Regions from separate parts of the Bacillus sp. ISL-46 genome, predicted to be linked through region 2. Evidence: a T-box and tRNA genes for the amino acid it is inferred to sense, from the RefSeq annotation. Region 2 holds a T-box; the other holds one or more tRNA genes.
What was found. A T-box is a leader RNA that pairs with one kind of tRNA and senses whether it is charged. The one in region 2 lies ahead of J7E67_RS09760 (glycine--tRNA ligase), so its partner is inferred to be a tRNA-Gly.
Positions count from the first base shown of each region.

Region 1: it has a tRNA-Gly gene. The T-box ahead of J7E67_RS09760 (glycine--tRNA ligase) is inferred to sense a tRNA for this amino acid. The anticodon was not compared.

Region 1 covers NZ_JAGGQR010000037.1:21,993-28,847, forward strand. The annotation lists gene nfsA (oxygen-insensitive NADPH nitroreductase) at 1-19, opposite strand, end outside; gene trmL (tRNA (uridine(34)/cytosine(34)/5-carboxymethylaminomethyluridine(34)-2'-O)-methyltransferase TrmL) at 71-544, opposite strand; gene J7E67_RS17610 (amidase domain-containing protein) at 618-1,490, opposite strand; gene queG (tRNA epoxyqueuosine(34) reductase QueG) at 1,576-2,706, opposite strand; gene J7E67_RS17620 (B3/B4 domain-containing protein) at 2,819-3,490, shown strand; tRNA gene J7E67_RS17625 (tRNA-Gly) at 3,570-3,643, opposite strand; gene J7E67_RS17630 (ATP-dependent DNA ligase) at 4,380-5,201, opposite strand; gene J7E67_RS17635 (hypothetical protein) at 5,452-6,189, shown strand; gene J7E67_RS17640 (abortive infection family protein) at 6,230-6,855, opposite strand, start outside.
Region 2 covers NZ_JAGGQR010000015.1:18,417-25,271, reverse strand. The annotation lists gene J7E67_RS09790 (HD family phosphohydrolase) at 1-642, shown strand, start outside; gene ybeY (rRNA maturation RNase YbeY) at 639-1,109, shown strand; gene J7E67_RS09780 (diacylglycerol kinase family protein) at 1,093-1,470, shown strand; gene era (GTPase Era) at 1,733-2,656, shown strand; gene J7E67_RS09770 (YqzL family protein) at 2,848-2,991, shown strand; gene recO (DNA repair protein RecO) at 3,026-3,778, shown strand; T-box leader at 3,829-4,012, shown strand; gene J7E67_RS09760 (glycine--tRNA ligase) at 4,078-5,460, shown strand; gene ccpN (transcriptional regulator CcpN) at 5,577-6,206, shown strand; gene J7E67_RS09750 (pyruvate, water dikinase regulatory protein) at 6,244-6,855, shown strand, end outside.

The DNA of each region.
Region 1 (6,855 bases), on a different contig from region 2:
TATTGATAACTTCATTCATGACAAACTTCCTTTCATTCATCAAAAGGAGGCCCGATAGGACCTCCTTTTATTATTTTAGATGAGCATAGTTTTGCTGACGAAGTGCTTCATAAATTAGAATGGCAGCTGTATTGGATAAATTTAAGGAACGAATATTTTCATTCATAGGGATCCGCAAACTGACGTCTTTGTTATTTTCAATAACATCTTTCGGAAGTCCTGTTGTTTCCCGTCCAAAGATAAAATAGTAATCTTTGCTTGAATTACTATAATCAAAGCTGCTAAAAGGCTTTTGACCAAATTTTGTGATATAAAAAAAATCACCGCCAGCATTCTTTTCATAAAAGTCATCAAGTGAATCATAGTAGACAATATTAACGTGTTGCCAATAATCCAAACCTGCTCTTTTTAACATTTTGTCATCGGTCGAAAAACCTAATGGACGGATTAAATGTAAATTGGTATCTGTTCCGGCGCATGTTCTTGCTATATTTCCTGTATTAGAAGGAATCTGTGGTTGATATAATACTACATTTATTGACACGTTTCTCACCTCGATAAAAAACTCTACATGCCATTATACCACTATGATTTATCCTTTCAATAATGATGCATTTTTAACCCAGAATCGTATAAAACTTATATTTTATTTTAGGTGTGTAGGCAGATGAATCTTCGTATGCCCAATACCTCATTCGGCTATTATAGGTATGGGCGTTCACTAACGGCATTCCATGTGCATCCTTACCCGTAACAATTGTATTATGATTAAATCGTCCATCCCCTTCAAAATCGTAACAAATAACATCACCTAATAATAATTGATCAGGACTGCTGACTTCTCGTGCCCGTAAACCACTTTTAGAATGTGCAAAATAAAGCTTAAATGAGTGTGCCACCGCCCAGCTATAGCTCCAATTCTTATTTTGGAGCCACCACCCTTTGCCCCGATTTGGATAGCCTCTCATCGGCGCTTCGCCCGTATGGAGGCATTGTGAAATAAAGTTGGTGCAATCATTCTCAAATTTTTTGTAGGCAGGATTGTAGCTGTTCCACCAGCGTTCCGCATATTGTACAGCTTTTAAGCGGTTGTATTGAAAGCTTAATCGTTCATCACTATCCTCTAAGCTCTGTGTAATTGGTACTTGATAAGACTCATGATGATCATAAGGGTTGATTTCCTCATCCATCACTAAAGCCTCTTTATAAAACTTAGCTAATCTTTCTTCGACTTCTTCCTCCATGTAAAGAATACCTTTTTGCTTAATTAAATATTGATAATGAGCATGATATTTTACTGTTTGAAATTCATCCTCTTCATTTCTTTCTATTATTCTGCCGGCTGCTTTTACTTTGACAATTTCTGCAGACCTTTTTGACAATGCACTTTGTTTTATTTCAGCCTTTGGAAAAAATACTTTATGTTTTCTTTTATCGGAGACAAATTGATTTACTCTTTTATCAAATAAATCTTGTATCAAATGAAGCATATTTCTCACCCCTTTCTCTCATACATATGAGAGAAGACAGGATTTCAATCAAAAAAAATGAGCGAACCCTTGAGTTCACTCATTTTTACCTATAATAACTTAAACCTTTTTCTATTTCATTTTGTACTTCCTGATCGGTTTCAAGCTCTTGAGCTTTTTTTAAGGCAGCGAAAGCAGTTTCACCGCCAATTTTCCCAAGGGCCCAGGCAGCTGTTCCTCTTGATACTGGGCTTCCCTCATTTTCTAATACATCTACTAATTCGGGAATTGCTGTTATATCCTTAAAATGGGCAAGCGCGATAATCGCATTCCGTTGAATCGGCTTTTTCCCTCGCCATGAACCAGCAATGTAGCCAAATTTAGCTTTAAATTCCCGATTACTTAATTTTAAGATTGGCTTTAGTAACGGTTTGGCAATATCAGAATCCGCTTCAAGTTCCTCATGGAAATGAAAATTCTTCCCTTTGTTAACCGGACATGCTGTTTGGCAGGAATCACAGCCATAGACGCGGTTACCAATTTTGTCTCTAAACTCATCTGGGATAAATGTTTTTGTTTGTGTTAAATAAGAAATACAGCGCTGTGCATTAATTTGTCCACCTTGTACAAGAGCCCCTGTTGGACAAGCATCCAAACACTTTGTGCATGACCCGCATTGATCTTCAATTGGTGTATCTGGTTCAAAAGGGATACTGGTAATCATTTCCCCCAGATAAACATATGATCCGAACTCCGGTGTAATAATGGAACAATTTTTTCCGCTCCAACCAATTCCAGCACGCTCGGCAACAGCGCGGTCTGAAAGTTCTCCAGTGTCAACCATTGATTTTAACCTAGCTTCTGGCATTTTTGCAGAGATAAACTCCTCAAGTTTGTGCAGCCGGTCCTTGAGAACATGATGATAGTCGAGACCCCAAGAGGCCCTGCTGAAAATCCCTCTTCTCTCACCCTTTTTACTCTCAACACGGTTATTCATTTTGGAAGGGTAAGCAATGGCAATGGAAATGATCGAACGAGGTTCCTCTAGTAATAATGAAGGGGTCACTCTTTTCTCTATATCTGGTTCTTCAAATCCTGATTGGTATTTGAGTTCCTGTTGCCTTATTAATCGGTTTTTCAATTCAGTAAACGTGTCTGCGGTTGTGAAACCAATTTTATCGATTCCAATTTCTTTACTATAGGCGATGAGTTCTTCCTTTAAGTTTAGGACATCCATTTAAACCCCACCTTCCCTAGAAGTCATTTATTTTAATAATTGGCTTGTTATATTATTAGATGCGCATCTATTTATGATAAACTATTTTCAATGAATTTTGGAGGTGGAATGGTTGGAAATTCAACTCTCACAGGAATTATTTGAGCAAATACCTAACTTTAAGCTGGGGATAATTGAATATAAAGATATTGTGGTCGGGGAATCGCAGCAAATGATAAAAGGAAGACTCCAGATGTTCCAAGAATCTATTTATTTTGATTTAGAAAATAAAAATGTTACTGAACTCTCTGGCATTCAGGAATGGCGTACTATTTTTAAAAAGATCGGTAAAGACCCGAACAGGTATCGACCCTCAGTAGAGGCGTTATACAGGAGAGTACAAAAACAAAATTACCTTACTTCCGTTCAGAGTGCGATTGATATTAATAATTTTTTCTCTTTACAATATCAAGTACCAATCGGAATATATGACCTGGATCTCATAAAGGGACGGGTGAGCATTCGGTTGGGAATGGTGGGTGAGGAATATAACGGATTGAATGGGCGAATAAATTCTTTAAATCGTCTAATTGTATCTTGTGATGAACAGGGGCCATTTGGAAGTCCATTCGTCGATTCTGATAGAGCACCAGTAACTTTTGCTACTAAAAATGCACTGCAAATTATTTATTTGAGACCTTCAACCGACGTTGAAAACGCGATGAAACTAACAGAATCTTTAATGAATATGTTTACAAAATTACATGGAGGAGAATCTTCCTTCCAAATCCTTAGGTGTCCATAGGGCATCTTTTTCTTTGTATAGAAAAAAACGCAATGCATCGTTCTCTTATGTAACGATACACTGCGTTAGTTAATATGTATGGAGCGGGTGATGGGAATCGAACCCACTACATCAGCTTGGAAGGCTGAGGTTTTACCAGTAAACTACACCCGCACTAATAAGTGACAAATTTTTGAATCATCAACTGACCTTTTCTATATTACACACTATTTTTAGTATCGTCAAGGGAAAAATGCAAATTTTGTCGAATTTATTTCGTTACATAGAAAATGAACTAACACTGTATTTTCTATGACTAGGTTATTACTCAAAAGGTAAAGAAATGACTTTTTTCTGTAAATCCGCTTATAGTCTTGCAAAAAATATCAAGAGGATCTGTATTTTATTACTAATACGGTTGGTGATAATAACGTAAAGTAGATTAGATTTCATACATGCACAAGATTTATTAATTTCCCTTGGTTAGCGTTGGTCTATTTTTTCATTCAGCGGGCTGCTGACGCTTCCTCTAGTTACCGTTGAACTGTTTTTTCACCAGCGAGGGGCACGAATAGATTCTATTATCCTTTAACATAGTAAATAACTTAGATGTAACTCTGTTAGTGGATTAGTGGTCAATAAAGCACTAAATTTTCGCAAAAAAAAACATTTCTCAAATTAATGAGAAATGTTCTTTTAAAACAAATTGATACCGGTGATCGGGGTCGAACCGATACTCCTCACGGAACACGATTTTGAGTCGTGCTTAAAATTTATTTACGAAAATATTTACGAGATATGCCGTCCATTCAACGTTTTCTTACGTTCAACTGCTGAAATCGAAAAAGTTCATACGCACGATTACCTGTTTAAATTCACTATATCAATTTTACATACACTTGTACAGACTCTAAATCAACTCGACGAAACTAGGTAGACGAAATAAGCCCGCCTTCGTTAAATTACGATATTTAACACGAGACTTAACTGGTTCAATAAACGCAAAATCCTTCTCTTCACGAATCACCGGCTTAGAGTAAATTTGCTTCCGAGCTAACGAAGGTACACCGAGTTCCATAACACCTGCATAACGGCCATCGTCGAATGCCAACAGTAAACCGAAATTCTTTGGCTGCTTACGATACCCAACGACAAAGACATCTGAGAACTGGTAGTTAATAACCTTCAACCACGAATTTGAACGTTTGCCGACTTCATAACGTGAATCCTTACGTTTTAATACGATACCTTCAAGCGCTTGTTCCTTTACAGCGTCAAAATAAGCCTCACCATGACCTTCAATGAACTGCGTCTTAGCAATCAACGTATTATCCTCAGGGACTATCTCTGCAAGTACATCCTTACGTTTAAGAAGTGGTAAGTTTGTGATCCGTTCACCTTTGTGCTGGATTACGTCAAAAGCGACGAAGGTAACTGGTGTCTTATCCTTAGAACTCATAAACCTACTCATTACGGCTTCAAAGTCAGGCTTACCCTTATCGTCACTTACGATTAGTTCTCCATCAAGGACAGTTCCAGGCGGAATGTCTAAGTTATGAAATTCAGGGAATTTCGATGTAATCTCGTTTTTGTGCCGTGAATATAAATGAACTTTACCTGCGTCATCAACTGAATATATTAAACGGATGCCGTCGAGTTTAAGCTCCGTGATGTAATCATTCGAATCAAACGGTTCCTTCGATCTATGCAGTAGCATTGGCGAAATAAACATGTTATACACCTCACTACTATTCTAACAGAGACAAAATGTAAATTTAATGGAAACTAAAGGGTGTAAAGGTTTGTTACTAATGTGAATTTTTAGTATGTGATAATAACTAATGTTTCTCTTTTGTTCATATTATTCCAAAAGTGACATATATCCTTTTACGAATCTTAATTAAAATGGAGTGTCGAAGGTAACTCTTTCCAAACCTTATTATCATAGCTTACGATATAAGTAAAAAAAGGAGATGTATTAGATGGGAAATGATCTAGAAAAAGCTAAAAATACGCTAGATACAATCTCGGACAAGTTAAAAAAGTATATAGATATTAAAAACAATATCTTGGATAACGAATATGTTCAGGTATTAGGGGATGCATCTAAGGTTGTTGGATTATTACGGAATGCTAGCACTCTAATTGCACAAAAACGTTTTGAAGCTTTTTTAAAGGGATTTAAACCCGATGATGTTCCAACTGAAGAACAATTAGCAAAGTTACGGGATTACATCGATAACGAAGAAAAGGCACAATTTATTTCGGATACCCTATCTAAAATATTGTTATCTAAATCTACAAAGTCTTGCACCATATTAGGCATAATTATGTACGAAGTGATTGAAAATAAGCAAAACATTTCGCACGATTATTTAGTCTGTATGGATGCGTTAATGAACCTTTTTGATAAAGATATTGATAACATTAAATTTATGTATCAACATCTAGATACAACAAAATACGGTAGATTTTACCGTTTTGGTAAGCCTTTTAAAGAGGCGTGTAACACCGCTGGCATAGATAAAAACAGTATGGAATTAACTTTAGATAAGGCGATAAATTATCAAATTATAAAACGTACTTACGAAATTGATTTAAATTTAGATATAGACGATGATACGCCTTCCTCTAGCGATGGAAGTGCTGAAAATGACGAATATATTCATAAATCTAATCCAGGAAAATTATTAAACCGTTTCATTAAAACTATATCCTGAATAATTTTAAACGGGCAAGCATTTAAGCAAGCCCGTTTATTTACGCCTTTACTAACGTACCTTTATCTAATTGGTATTCGTATGTGTTAAACAAGAACGTTACTATGGTTTTTGCGGAGTTAATAACTACTAAAGCATGGTGTTGGTCTACATCATACCTTCTATGGTGAGCATCACCATTCTCGTTCCTGATTTCAGCTAATCCGTTAACTATGTTAATCAGCCCGCTTATAACCTGCTTTAACGGTGCTTCTAGATTGGGGTTAGTCGTGTTTAAATTAAGGTGTTTACGCACTTTCTTAAACAACGCAGGCAAATCAAGCTTATCTTCAATCTGTTCGCCCGTTATGTTTACTATTATTTCGTTACATACTCCCTCTACTAACGAACGAGCACTTGTAATGGCACCCGAATAATCCTCTTCGTTAAAACGCTTTTCACATTTAGCTAAATCTTCTTTAATATGGGCAAACGTTAAGCGGGCAGGGATTTGGCTAGGAACGTGTATAATCCTTACGTCAATTTGCTCATCTTCCAGATAGTCTAAATATTCGTTAAAGCAGGATCTAACATATTGTTTTAACGTATATTCATTTTCATCTCTATCCAAATTCGTAGTTAAAAAATATACGGCTTCAGTAAGATTTCTACTAGCCTGTGTAAAAT
Region 2 (6,855 bases):
ACATATCATCATAGTGTGATGGTTGCTAATTTAGCGGAATCTGCATGTGAAGCAATCGGTGCAAATGGACTTTTAGCAAGAGTGGGCAGCTATTACCATGATATTGGAAAAACACAACGTCCGAATTTTTATATCGAGAATCAGATGCATCTAGAAAATCCTCATGATCGGCTGCCGCCAGATAAAAGTGCAAACATTATTATTGCCCATGTAACAGATGGCTCTAATATTTTAAAGAAGTACCCTATGCCAAAAGAAATTATCGATATCGCTGAACAGCATCACGGGACAACTTTGCTAAAATTTTTTTATCATAAGGCTATCCAAGGTGAAACTGAGGTAAAGGAAGAGGATTATCGCTATCCTGGTCCAAAGGCAAAAACAAAAGAGTCTGCGGTGGTTGGTATTGCAGATAGTGTCGAGGCGGCAGTCCGCTCATTATCCCAGCCTACGCCTGAATTAATAGAATCACTGGTTAAAAAAATTGTTGCTGATCGTCTCCAAGATGGACAATTAAATGAATGTGATATCACAATGAGAGAAATTGAAACCGTATCTGAAGCTTTATGTGAGACCTTAAAGGGGATTTTTCACTCCAGAATTGAATATCCAGAAATGATAAAGAAGGTGAAGCAAGCATGACATTACTAATTGATTGTATCGACGAAACGGAAAAACTAACAGAAGAACAAATGCTTGAAATCGAAAGGATCCTTACCTTTGCGGCTAGAAAACAGGATGTTGAAGAGCATAGCGAAGTTTCAGTAACATTTGTTTCAAATGATAGAATACAGGAGATCAACAGGGAATACCGCGATAAAGACAAGCCTACGGATGTTATTTCGTTTGCAATGGAAGAGCTTGGGGAAGGTGAAGTGGAGCTGGTAGGGGTTGATATGCCTCGTGTCTTGGGGGATATTATTATCTCTATACCAAAAGCAATCGAGCAAGCAGAAGAATATGGACATTCTTTTATACGTGAGCTTGGTTTTCTAGCTGTACATGGTTTCCTTCATCTTCTTGGTTATGATCATATGACCGATGAAGAGGAAAAAGAAATGTTCACATTGCAAAAGGAAATATTAGACGAGTATGGACTCAAACGATAAACGACCACAGCAGTCATGGTTGGGTACATTTTCGAATGCAATCGCCGGGATTTTAGTGGCCCTGAAGTCAGAGAAAAATATGCGGTTCCATTTCTTTTGCTCCATTCTTGTTGTACTCGTCTCTTATTATTTTTCCATTACAAAGACTGAATGGATATTCATCCTGTTTGCTATTGCGGGAATGTTTGCATTGGAATTAGTCAATACCGCAATCGAACGAGTTGTCGATCTAGTTACACAAGACTATCATCCATTAGCAAAACAAGCGAAGGATATGGCAGCAGGAGCGGTGTTAGTTTATGCCGTACTATCGGTTGTAATTGGCCTATTAATATTTTTACCCTACATACAAAAGCTTTAAAAAATTAAGCTGAATAGAGTTTATTTACCATCATTTGAAATAGGATACTGGATTAGGTAAAATAACTTATCAGCAAAATTATTAAGACTTGCTGATTTATTAGAAAATTCTAATTTTTTTACTTCAACCTAATGATTTTCAATCAATTTTGAGGTAAAATAAAGAAACAGCAGATTCTGCTGGAAGGGAAGAACACTAGTGAACATCGATCAACTAATTAAAGAAACAAAAAAGGCAAGTTCCTTCATACAGGAGGATCTATATGCTGAATAATGACAACGGAAGCAAAGGATACAAGTCAGGTTTTATTTCGATTATTGGCCGGCCGAATGTAGGTAAATCCACGTTTCTTAATCGCGTGATTGGCCAAAAAATTGCCATAATGAGTGATAAAGCACAAACAACTCGTAACAAAATCCAAGGTGTGTTAACAGTAAATGATGCCCAGATGATTTTTATAGATACACCAGGTATCCATAAACCCAAGCACAAATTAGGCGATTTTATGATGAAGGTTGCTGTAAATACGCTAAAAGAAGTTGATTTGATTTTATTTATGGTAAATGCTGAAGAAGGATTTGGACGTGGTGAAGAATTTATTCTTGAAAAATTTCAAACAGTTAATACGCCAATCTTTCTTGTAATTAATAAAATTGATCAAGTCCATCCTGATAAATTATTGCCGATTATTGAATCATATAAAGAAAAATACCCTTTTAAAGAAATTGTCCCAATATCTGCGCTAGAAGGAAACAATGTGGAGCCATTGTTAGGACAGATTAAGTCCTTCTTGCCGGAGGGACCACAATACTATCCAGCAGACCAGGTCACAGATCACCCAGAACGGTTTATTATTACCGAGTTAATAAGGGAAAAAGCACTCCACTTAACACGAGAGGAAATTCCCCACTCTTTAGCTGTGGTTCTTGACAAAATGGAGCGGAGAGAGGGTAAAGAAATTATTGATGTCATGGCAACCGTAATTGTCGAACGTGATTCACAAAAAGGAATTATTATTGGTAAGCAAGGCAGCATGTTAAAAGAAATAGGCAAGCGTGCACGAGTTGATATTGAAAATCTACTAGGGTCAAAAGTATATTTAGAGCTATGGGTAAAAGTTCAAAAAGATTGGCGCAATAAGATGTCCCAGCTTCGAGATTATGGCTTCAATGAGGATGAATATTGATTAATAATGGCCGACCAAGGCGTTTCCGCTTTTCTAATAACCCTAACTAAAATATTACCGATTATTTCAAATTATGCATGGACAACATTAACAAATATTTCGTCTTATGATTTTTGCGCTGGCAGGCTATGATAATTGTAAGGTTTGGGACCGAATGAAAGCTAGTCTAAATATGAAAGGTGGGGTTTTCGATGATGGATTTTACGTGGAAAGTATTCCTCCAAACAGGTAATATTGACACATATCTTCTCATTAAAGAACTTGAGAAGGAAAACCAAGAAATACCCGGAAATCTGAATGATGAGCTAGCACAAATCGATTTTCCCGTTTCATAAGTTTGTCTTCGTGCTACTTTAGAAGGTGACAATAATGCTTCAGAAGTGTGAAGGCATCGTTATTAGAACAACAGATTATGGTGAAACAAATAAAATAGTGACAATATATACAAGGGAATGGGGAAAGATTGGTGTGATGGCGCGTGGTGCAAAAAAGCCAAACAGCCGCCTTTCCTCCATTACACAACTTTTTACACATGGTTATTTTCTAATTACTAGAGGATCTGGTTTAGGAAGCATGCAGCAGGGTGAAACGGCTACATCCTTAAGATCGATTGGTGAAGACATTTTTTTAACTGCCTATGCTAGTTATATTGTCGAGTTAACCGATAAATGCACGGAAGAAAAAAAACCAAACCCTTTTCATTTTGAATTGCTCTATCAAACATTGAATTATTTGAATGAGGGCTATGACCCGGATATTCTCATGAATATTTATGAGATGAAAATGTTAAATGTATTGGGATTAAACCCAATCTTAAATCAATGTTCCGTTTGCGGCAGTACAGACGGACATTTTTCTTTTTCCATTCGTGAAGGTGGGCTTATCTGTCATCGTTGTCTAGATAAAGATCCGTACCATTTCAAATTAACACCGAGTACGATTAAATTATTAAGGCTATTTTATTATTTTGATCTTTCAAGGTTAGGAAATATTTCTGTTAAAGAAGAGACTAAGGCTGAACTTAAGAATGTTATTACTTCTTACTATGAAGAGTATTCGGGACTTCATCTCAAAACAAAGAAGTTTCTTAATTCCATGGATAAATTCAGAAATCTCTTATAAGCACCCTGTTGACAATGTTTGGAGTTTTCGTTATTATTTTCATTAATAAAATATTTGCATTGACGGAGAAGAGTACTTAGTAATCTCTATAAAAGCGAACCTAGGGTGGTGGAAGCTAGGGTATAGGGCACTAAGGAAGGCGTTCCTGAGCAATCTTTGTGTTTATTAACACGATTAAAGAGGCTGTTTTTTGCAGCAATTAGGGTGGAACCGCGGGTAACTCTCGTCCCTATGCTTAACAAGCATAGGGACGAGAGTTTTTTTTGTTTGAATCAAATTTATTAAAAGGAGCAATTTCAATGAATGTAACAATGGAACAAATCGTCTCACATGCAAAACACAGAGGATTTATTTTTCCAGGTTCAGAGATTTACGGAGGACTTGCAAATACTTGGGATTACGGCCCGCTAGGCGTTGAATTTAAAAACAATATTAAACAGGCATGGTGGAAAAAGTTTGTTCAAGAGTCGCCTTATAATGTTGGCTTAGATGCAAGTATTCTGATGAATCCTCGTACTTGGGAAGCATCAGGGCATATTGGGAACTTTAATGACCCAATGATTGATTGTAAAAATTGTAAAGCACGCCATCGCGCGGATAAATTAATTGAAAATGCACTAGATGAAAAAGGCATTGAAATGATTGTCGACGGCTTACCATTTGAAAAAATGGAAGAACTGGTTAAAGAACACAATATCGCATGCCCGGACTGTGGCAGTCATGATTTTACTGGTATCCGTCAGTTCAACTTAATGTTTAAAACCTTCCAAGGGGTAACAGAATCAAGTACGAATGAAATTTTCCTTCGCCCTGAAACGGCCCAAGGTATTTTTGTTAACTTTAAAAATGTTCAGCGTACGATGAGAAAGAAAATGCCGTTTGGAATTGCTCAAATAGGAAAAAGTTTCCGAAATGAAATTACTCCGGGGAATTTTACATTCAGGACAAGAGAGTTTGAACAAATGGAACTTGAATTTTTCTGTAAGCCTGGTGAAGAACTTAAATGGTTTGATTATTGGAAACAATTTGCTGAAGACTGGTTAATGTCCTTAGGTCTTACCAAAGAAAATTTAAGGCTACGAGATCACTCTGAAGATGAACTATCCCATTATAGTAATGCGACTACTGATTTTGAATTTAAATTCCCGTTTGGCTGGGGTGAACTTTGGGGTGTCGCTTCAAGAACAGATTATGACTTGAAGCAGCATATGGAATATTCTGGTGAAGATTTCCATTATCTTGACCCTGAAACAAATGAAAAGTATGTACCATACTGTATCGAACCATCCTTAGGAGCGGATCGGGTTACATTAGCATTCTTGATTGATGCCTATGATGAAGAACAGCTTGAAGATGGTACATCTAGAACGGTCATGCATTTCCACCCTGCTCTAGCCCCATTTAAGGCGGCAGTCCTTCCATTATCGAAGAAGCTGTCTGAAGAAGCACGAGAAGTTTTTGCTACTTTAGCGAAGCACTTTTCAGTGGATTATGACGAATCAGGTTCCATTGGGAAACGCTATCGTCGGCATGATGAAATTGGTACACCTTTTTGTATCACTTATGATTTTGACTCTAAAGAAGACAATATGGTTACTGTTCGAGACCGTGATACAATGGAACAAAAACGGATCCCAGTAAGTGAACTTGTTAGCTTTTTGCAAGAAAAAATGACGTTTTAATGGAAAACTCGCCAATTGGCGAGTTTTCTTTATACATTCCATAGTATATAATATTCCTAATAAAGTATGACTATTTGAAGGTTGTGGGTAACCCTTCATGATGTAATACAAAGGTGGTGTGTACAATCGAACTGACCAAACGGCAAGAACATATTTTACAAATAGTAAAAGATAATGGGCCGATTACCGGAGAGCATATTGCCGATCAATTAAGTTTGACTAGAGCAACATTAAGGCCAGATCTGGCAATTTTAACGATGGCTGGCTTTTTAGATGCAAGACCGCGTGTGGGTTATTTTTATACGGGTAAATCTGGGACACAGCTGTTAACTGAAAATTTACAAAAAATATATGTGAAAGATTATCAATCCATCCCTATTGTGGTGAATGAAAATATTTCTGTATATGATGCGATCTGTACCATGTTCCTTGAAGATGTGGGAACATTATTTGTAGTGGATCAAAATACCATCCTTGTTGGGGTATTGTCCAGAAAAGATTTGCTCAGAGCAAGTATAGGTAAACAAGAGCTTTCCACCATTCCTGTCAATATTATTATGACTAGAATGCCGAATATAACTATGTGTGAACGGGACGATTTATTAATCGATATCGCCAAAAAATTAATTGAAAAACAAATTGATGCCCTGCCAGTGGTTCGAAAATCAGAAAATGGATATGAGGTTATCGGCAGATTAACGAAAACAAACATTACAAAAGCGTTTGTTGGACTGGGTGATGAGTAAGTCACAAGTTAACTTGTAGAGGGGTTGTGTAGGGAGAATGAGTGTACCAATTATTTATGTTGTATCTGATTCAGTGGGGGAAACGGCTGAATTAGTTACCAAAGCAGCAATAAGCCAGTTTAATGGCTCAGGAATGAATTTAAAAAGATTTCCCTATGTAGAGGACCAGGAACATATTGATGAAGTTCTTTCACTTGTTTTACTGGATAAAGCTATGATTGCATTTACGCTTGTCAAACCTGAAATGCGTACATATATCAAGGAAAGAGCGGAACAGGAAGGGATTCTGGCAGTCGATTTAATTGGTCCAATAATGGACAAGATTCAAGCTTTTAGTGGGAAGTCACCTTTATGTGAACCAGGACTTGTTCGAAAACTTGATGAGGATTATTTTAAAAAAGTAGAAGCGATTGAATTTGCCGTAAAATATGATGATGGCCGCGACCCAAGAGGAATCCTAAAAGCAGATATTGTCCTAATTGGCGTTTCAAGAACTTCAAAGACACCACTTTCCCAGTACTTAGCCCATAAACGTTTAAAGGTTGCTAATGTCCCACTGGTACCTGAAGTGGATCCGCCAGAAGAACTATATAGGGTTCCGATCGAGAAATGCTTCGGTTTAAAAATAAGTCCTGAAAAGTTAAACAAT